2 regions of the Cryobacterium sp. TmT2-59 genome follow, and region 2 is predicted to be linked to the other one. Evidence: predicted binding sites of a transcription regulator. Region 2 holds the regulator's gene; the other holds the start of a gene.
What was found. The regulator HrcA, encoded in region 2, represses chaperone genes, less so after heat shock. The targets are predictions, from matches to a motif close to TTNGCACTCGNNNNNNNCGAGTGCNAA.

Region 1 (3,950 bases), on a different contig from region 2:
CGTTCTGGTGGGCCCTCGGCGCGACCGCCCTCCTGATCGGGCTCGGGGTCGTCGGGCTGGCCCTCCTGAACAACAATCTCAACATCTCGCTGCCGGGCACGGCAACAGCCTCTGCCTCGGCCACCTCCTCTGCCGCGGCGGCCGCCCCGAGCGCCACCACGACCCCGACCCCCGCCGCGACCGTCGACCCGAGCCTGAGCGTGACGGTGTTGAACGGCACGCCCGGCGCCGGAGTCGCCAAGGCCGTCGGCGAGACCCTCACCACGGCGGGCTGGACCGTGGACACGCTCGGCAACGCCGACACCGAGGACGTCGCGACGACGACGGTGTACTACGCCGATGCGGGCCTGGAGGGCGCCGCCCGAGGAGTGGCCGAGTCGCTGCCCGGATCCCGGGTGCGGCCGTCCTCCGACTACGCGGACTCCGGGGCGGACCTCACCGTCGTGGTCGGCGCAGATTACGTACCCGCCGGATGACGAAAAACGAATTGCGGATAGCGTCCCCGCCGCCGGGAAACCGCAGGCGAGAGGCTCCTTTACCCGGCCCCCGCTTATACGTCCGGGCGCCCTACGTCAACCCCCTTTCGTTCCTGTACAGCTTCCGTAAATTGGCTAGTGGTCGCTCATTCTGTTGAATCAGGCGCTCTCGAGAGAGGCGAATTCCACTGGCCCCACAGGATGGACGCAGTCACATGCGCCAGGCCCGGTACGGCCAATGGGCGCGTGTCGATCAATCCAAAGCAACAGGGAGTTACACATGGCGAACGGAACCGTCAAATGGTTCAACGCTGAAAAAGGTTTCGGCTTCATCACGGTCGATGGAGGTGGCCAGGACGTCTTCGTCCACTACTCGGCCATCGACATGCACGGCTACAAGGTTCTCGAAGAGGGCCAGCACGTGATCTTCGAACTCGGCACCGGGGCGAAGGGCCCCCAGGCCGAATCGGTCCGCCCGGTCTGATTCAGCGCACAATTCAGGCGAACAATCGAGCCGGACCCTGAATACACCTCCCGTACACGCGCGGCGATGAAGCCGCAGTAGTGTGTGTGGCGTGACAGGCGACAGAACGGCTAAAGCAGGACGACGAAGCACGGCACAGAAATTCCGGTCCAGCCGGATGCTCGGTGCCGTGCTTCTTCCGTTCCTGCTCACGTTGACCTCATGTTCGGCCCTGGCGCCCGCGCCCGCTCAGAGTTCTGCGGGTGACGAGAGCCCGGATGCCACGGCGCTGGCTCCGTTGCGGGGCACCCCCGTGCCGGCGGGAAGCGCGCTCAGTCCCTCGCTGGCGGTCAAGATCGACAATCACGAGGCTGCCAGGCCGCAGGTCGGGCTCGAGCGCACCGACATCGTCTTCGAGGAACTCGTGGAGGGCGGCCTGACCCGGTACGTGGCCGTGTGGCAGTCCGGCATCCCCGAGTTGGTGGGACCGGTGCGCTCCATCCGTCCCATGGATCCCGACATCATTGCGCCCTTCGGCGGCATCGTGGCGTACTCCGGCGGCCAGCAGCAGTTCGTCGACCTGATGGAGGCCACCGACGTGGTCACCGTCTCCCAGGAGAGCGACGAGACCGGTGTGTTCTACCGGGAAGACTCACGCGATGCGCCGCACAACGTCATTCTGAAGGCGAAGGAGCTGGTCGACCGGAACGACACCGTGGCGGTCCCCGCACAGCAGTTCTCGTACACCCCAACGGTGGCGGGGTCATCCGCTGCCACCGACGGTGAGGCCGTCTCGGCCGTCGACTCCCGTTTCTCCGACCAGCGCTGGCCCGGCTGGACCTGGGACCAGGCGAGCCTGACCTACCTGCGTTCCCAGGAGGGGACGCCCGACCTGGACGGCTCCGGCGCACAGCTCCGCGCGACGAACGTCCTGATCCTGCGGGTCGACATCGACGAAACCTCCACGAACGTGCCCAAGACCACGATGGTCGGCTCCGGGGAGGCCTGGGTGTCGGCCGGCGGCAAGAGCCTGCATGCGACCTGGTCCAAGACCGACCGGGATGCGCCGATCCGGCTGGTGGACGACAACGGCCAGGCGGTGCGGCTCGCGGCCGGCAACACTTGGATCGAGTTGGTGCCGGGTGACCGAGGCTCGGTCGAGCTGCGCCAGTAGCACCCGGCGTTCACTTGCACTCTCGACCCCAGAGTGCCAGAATTGCACTTGGCACTCTCTCCTTTTGAGTGCCAACCCATCACCGTTTTGGTAACGTCCGGGAGGGACGAGAAACACATATGGCAAAGATCATTGCTTTCAACGAAGAGGCCCGTCGCGGCCTTGAGCGTGGCCTGAACATCCTCGCTGACACTGTCAAGGTCACCCTCGGCCCGCGCGGACGTAACGTGGTGCTGGAGAAGAAGTGGGGCGCACCCACGATCACCAACGACGGCGTGTCCATCGCCAAGGAAATCGAACTCGATGACCCGTACGAGAAGATCGGTGCCGAACTCGTCAAAGAGGTCGCCAAGAAGACCGATGACGTCGCGGGCGACGGAACCACCACCGCCACCGTCCTGGCTCAGGCGCTCGTTCGCGAAGGCCTGCGCAACGTCGCGGCCGGAGCAGACCCGATCAGCCTCAAGCGCGGCATCGAGAAGGCCACGGCTGCCGTGATCGCCGAACTCATCGCCAACGCGAAAGAGGTCGAGACCAAGGAAGAGATCGCGGCCACCGCTTCCATCTCCGCCGGAGACGCCGAAATCGGCGCCATCATCGCCGAAGCCATCGACAAGGTCGGCAAGGAGGGTGTCGTCACCGTCGAGGAGTCGAACACTCTCGGCACCGAGCTCGAGCTCACCGAGGGCATGCGCTTCGACAAGGGCTTCCTGTCCGCCTACTTCGTGACCGACCCCGACCGTCAGGAAGCGGTCTTCGAAGACCCCTACATCCTGATCGTCAACTCCAAGGTCTCGAACATCAAGGACCTCCTCCCGATCGTGGACAAGGTCATCCAGACCGGCAAGCAGCTCCTCATCATCGCCGAGGACGTCGACGGCGAGGCCCTGGCCACGCTCGTTGTGAACAAGATCCGCGGAATCTTCAAGTCGGTCGCCGTCAAGGCCCCCGGCTTCGGCGACCGTCGCAAGGCCCAACTGCAGGACATCGCCATCCTCACCGGTGGACAGGTCATCAGTGAAGAGGTCGGCCTCAAGCTCGAGAACGTTACGCTCGACCTGCTCGGCAACGCCCGCAAGATCGTCATCACCAAGGACGAGACCACCATCGTCGAAGGTGCCGGCGACCCCGAAGCGATCGCCGGACGCGTCCAGCAGATTCGCAGCGAGATCGAGAACACCGACAGCGACTACGACCGTGAGAAGCTCCAGGAGCGTCTCGCCAAGCTCGCCGGCGGCGTTGCCGTCATCAAGGCCGGCGCCGCGACGGAGGTTGAGCTCAAGGAGCGCAAGCACCGCATCGAGGACGCCGTCCGCAACGCGAAGGCTGCCGTCGAAGAGGGCATCGTCGCCGGTGGTGGCGTTGCACTGATCCAGGCCGGCAAGACCGCGTTCGAGAAGCTCGAACTGGTCGGCGACGAGGCAACCGGCGCGAACATCGTCAAGGTTGCCATCGACGCTCCACTCAAGCAGATCGCCCTCAACGCCGGCATGGAGCCGGGCGTTGTCGCCGACAAGGTGCGCAACCTGCCCATCGGTTGGGGCCTCAACGCCGCGACCGGTGAGTACGTTGACATGCTCGCTGCGGGAATCAATGACCCGGTGAAGGTCACCCGCTCCGCGCTGCTCAACGCAGCGTCGATCGCCGGCCTGTTCCTCACCACCGAGGCCGTCGTCGCCGACAAGCCGGAGAAGAACGCTGCTCCGGTCGGCGACCAGGGCGGCGGAATGGACTTCTAAGTCCACACCGCTTCACTGTTTCATCGCACGATCGCACGACTGCAACACCGTTCCACAGGGCAGGGCGTCTCCTCCGGGAGGCGCCCTGTTCTGCGTGC
Region 2 (3,950 bases):
CGCTGGCCCCCACCCACATCAGCGCCTACTCCCTGATCGTCGAGGAAGGCACCAAACTGGCCCGCCAGATCAAACGCGGCGAGCTGGTGCCGGTCGACGAGGACATGCAGGCCGAGTTCTACGAACTGGCCGACGAACTACTCGCCGCCGCCGGGTACGGCTGGTACGAGGTCAGCAACTGGGCCACGGATGACGCGGACCGCTCCCGGCACAACCTCGCCTACTGGCGCAGCCAGGACTGGTGGGGCGTCGGGCCGGGCGCCCACAGCCACATCGGCGGGGTGCGCTGGTGGAACGTCAAGCATCCGTCGGCGTACGCCGACCGCATCCGGGCCGGGGATTCACCGGCGGCCGGGCGCGAAACCCTGGACGCGGCGACCCGCGAAGTGGAACGGGTGCTGCTGCGCACCCGCATCCGTGAGGGCATCCGGATCGACACGCTCACCCCGCTCGGGCGCCGGGAGGTTGCCGGACTGATCGCCGACGAACTGATCGACGCCCGGGCCGCCCTCGGCGGAACGGTCGAGTTGACCCTGCGGGGACGCCTGCTGGCGGATGCGGTCGTGCGCCGCCTCCTCGCCGACTGACGGGCGCACCCACTGCCGCGCTGACGGGCGCACCCACTGCCCTCAGCCCGTCCTGGAACCAATTCGACGGAGATTTTGCCGGAATCGGGGCCGAACAGCCCGCATCCGTGTTTTTAAATCAAAATCTCCGTCGAATTGGCTCGGGGCGACCAGTGTCTGCCGCTAGTGACTGGCCCTAGTTGACGAACTTGATCGTCAACGGGTAGGTGTAGTACTCGCCCTTGTTGGCGGCGAGGGCGGCCATGATGCCGAACACGATGTTCAGGATGCCCGCTGCGGCGAGAATGAGGAACCCGACCAGGATGATGGTCAGGAGCCCCCCGACGGTGTACGCGATCAACAACGTGATCTGGAAGTTCAGCGCCGTGGCCGTGTGCGCCCGGATGAACGGGCCGCGATCCTTGAGCACGATGTAGCCGATCAGGGCGGGCAGGAAATTGAACAGGATCCCGCCGATGTGGATCAGGGTGGCCCACAGTTTCTCGTCTGCGGGGTTCATCTGGCTCGCGGCCTGGTACTGGCCGGCGGGCGGTTGCGGTGGGGTGGACTCGGACATTCGTGCTCCTTCTGACTGTTCTGGCTGGTGCCGGGCTACGGGATCAAGCGGCTACCGATCAAGCGGCTACCGATCAAGCGGCTACCGATCAAGCGGCTACTTGATCAAGTGAAGGGCGTAGGGGTACTGGTAGTGCGTTCCCTCCCTGGCCTTCTGGAATCCGAGGACGGAGAGGACGACCCCGACGATGTAGAGCGCCCAGGCGAGGATGCCGATGACGCCCCCGAGGCCGAAGGTGAGGAAGCCGATCACGTTGGCGACCAAGTTGATGGCGAAATAACCGATCAGGAGCGTGATCTGAAAGTTGAGCGCTTCCTTCGCCTCGACGTTGGTGAAGCGGCCGCGGTCCTTGAAGACCAGCCAGATAATGAGTGACGGCGCAAAGCTCAGGATGCCGCCGAGGTGCGCGAGGGACGCCCACTGCCGGTCTTCCGCCTCCGTCAGGGGTGCCGCAGCGGTCGGAGCAGCGGGCTGGTACGGAGGCTGCGGCGGCCGCTGTCCCCAGTTCGAATCGTCGGGTGTTGGCTCAGTGGAATTGCTCATGATCGTGCCTTTCGGTGCACAGGGGGGACGCTTGTTACATGCCTAAGGTACTGCCGTCAATCATGCGGGAGCAATGGGGAACCACAGCCGGTCGCGGTATGATTGGCAGTCTCATACGAAGAGTGCCAGTGCACTGCGCTCAGGATGAACGGGAGGAGGCGACAACATGGTGTCTGACCGCGGCCTCGAAGTTTTGCGCGTGATCGTTCAAGACTACGTCGCCTCCCGCGAGCCGGTCGGCTCCAAATCGATCGTCGACCGGCACTCTTTCGGAGTTTCGGCGGCCACGATCCGCAACGACATGGCCCTCCTCGAAGAGGAAGAGTTGATCGCGGCCCCGCACACCTCGTCCGGCCGCATCCCGACCGACAAGGGCTACCGCCTCTTCGTCGACCACCTGGCCGACCTGCGTCCGCTGTCCGCGGCGCAGCGCCAGGCGATCGAGACCTTCCTCGGCCAGTCCGCTGACCTCGACGAGGTTCTGGCGCGAAGCGTGCGCCTGCTCTCCCAGCTGACCCACCAGGTGGCCCTGGTGCAGTATCCCTCGCTGTCCCGCGCGAAGGTGCGCCACGTCGAATTGGTGCCCCTGTCCGAGACGCGCCTGCTCTCGGTGCTGATCACGGATGCCGGCCGGGTCGAGCAACGCATCGTGGACCTGCCCCGGCAGCTCGACGAGCCCGTTCTGGCCGAACTCCGCACCCGCCTGAACCACGCCCTGGTCGGACTCAGCATGAGCGAGGCCGCCGCCGCCCTGACCGGAGCCGGCGTGCTCGGACCGTTCGAGCAGCAGGAAGCCGTCGACCTGATCACCGGAACCCTGCACGACCAGGTCGGGGCCAACCGGCAGGACCGGCTGGTGATGGCCGGGGCGGCCAACCTCGTCCGCACCGAGGAAGACTTCACCGGCAGCATCTACCCGGTGCTCGAGGCCATCGAGGAGCAGGTCGTGCTGCTGCGCCTGTTCGGTGAGATGGCCACCGACCAGCACGGTGTGTCCGTCAGCATCGGCCGGGAGAACGCGCCGTTCGGGCTGGCCGAGACATCCGTTCTCACCAGCGGCTACTCGTCGCAGGGTGGCAACCTGGCCCGCCTCGGCGTGCTCGGCCCGACCCGGATGGACTACTCCAACAACATGGCGGCCGTGCGCGCGGTCGCCCGCTACCTTTCACGCCTACTCGGCGAGAATTGACCAGTTCCCCGTGCCGAGAAGCCGGGGGAGCACCACGTATCAGAACATATCGAGGAGAGCCAGCTTTGGCTGACCATTACGAAGTACTCGGCGTTGCACGCGACGCCACCACCGACGAGATCAAGAAGGCGTACCGCAAGCTCGCCCGGCAGCTGCACCCCGACGTGAACCCGGGCGCGGACGCGTCGGAGCGGTTCAAATCCGTGACGCACGCCTACGACGTGCTGAGCGACGCGAAGCAGCGCGACAACTACGACCGCGGCGGGAACGGCCGCTCCGGCGGCGGCAACGGGTACGCCGACGCCAACTTCGGCAACTTCGGGGACATCTTCGAGACCTTCTTCGGCGGAGGCGGAGGCGGCGGCACCCGCGGCCCGAGGTCCCGCCGGGAGCGCGGCCAGGATGCACTGGTCCGGGTCGAACTCGACCTCGACGAGGTCATCTTCGGCACCCACCGTGAGCTCGAGGTGGACACCGCCATCGTCTGCACCAGCTGCAGCGGCACCTGCTGCCAGCCGGGCACGTCGCCCGTAACCTGCGACATCTGCCACGGCACCGGCAACATCCAGCGTGCCGTCCGGTCGCTGCTGGGCAACGTCATGACCAACAGCCCCTGCGGTTCCTGCCGCGGCTACGGCACGATCATCGCGACCCCCTGCGTCACCTGCCAGGGCCAGGGCCGCGTGCGCGCGCGCCGCACGGTGCCCGTCGACATCCCGGCCGGCGTCGACACCGGACTGCGCCTGCAGATGCCCGGCAGCGGCGAGGCCGGCCCGGCCGGCGGCCCCAACGGCGACCTGTACCTCGAGATGAAGGTGCGCCACCACGACGTCTTCAGCCGCGACGGCGACGACCTGCTCGCCACCCTCGAGGTGCCGATGACGGATGCGATCCTGGGCACCACCGCCACGGTGAAGGCCCTCGACGGGGACATCGAGGTCGAGATCAAGCCCGGTATGCAGAGCGCGGAGGTCATCACGATCAAGGAGCGCGGGGTGACTCGCCTGCGCGGGAACGGGCGCGGCGACCTGAAGATCGGCGTGCACGTGACCACCCCGACGCGCCTGGACCACAA

Region 1: groL (chaperonin GroEL) is a predicted target of HrcA. The motif match lies at 2,162-2,188, and genes of this name have one in related genera.

Annotation. Positions count from the first base shown of each region.
Region 1 is NZ_SOGM01000038.1:16,742-20,691, reverse strand. It holds gene E3T24_RS06340 (LytR C-terminal domain-containing protein) at 1-476, shown strand, start outside; gene E3T24_RS06335 (cold-shock protein) at 757-960, shown strand; gene E3T24_RS06330 (DUF3048 domain-containing protein) at 1,130-2,113, shown strand; gene groL (chaperonin GroEL) at 2,233-3,852, shown strand.
Region 2 is NZ_SOGM01000062.1:14,498-18,447, reverse strand. It holds gene hemW (radical SAM family heme chaperone HemW) at 1-587, shown strand, start outside; gene E3T24_RS10395 (DUF4870 domain-containing protein) at 763-1,143, opposite strand; gene E3T24_RS10390 (DUF4870 domain-containing protein) at 1,240-1,686, opposite strand; gene hrcA (heat-inducible transcriptional repressor HrcA) at 1,853-2,875, shown strand; gene dnaJ (molecular chaperone DnaJ) at 2,941-3,950, shown strand, end outside.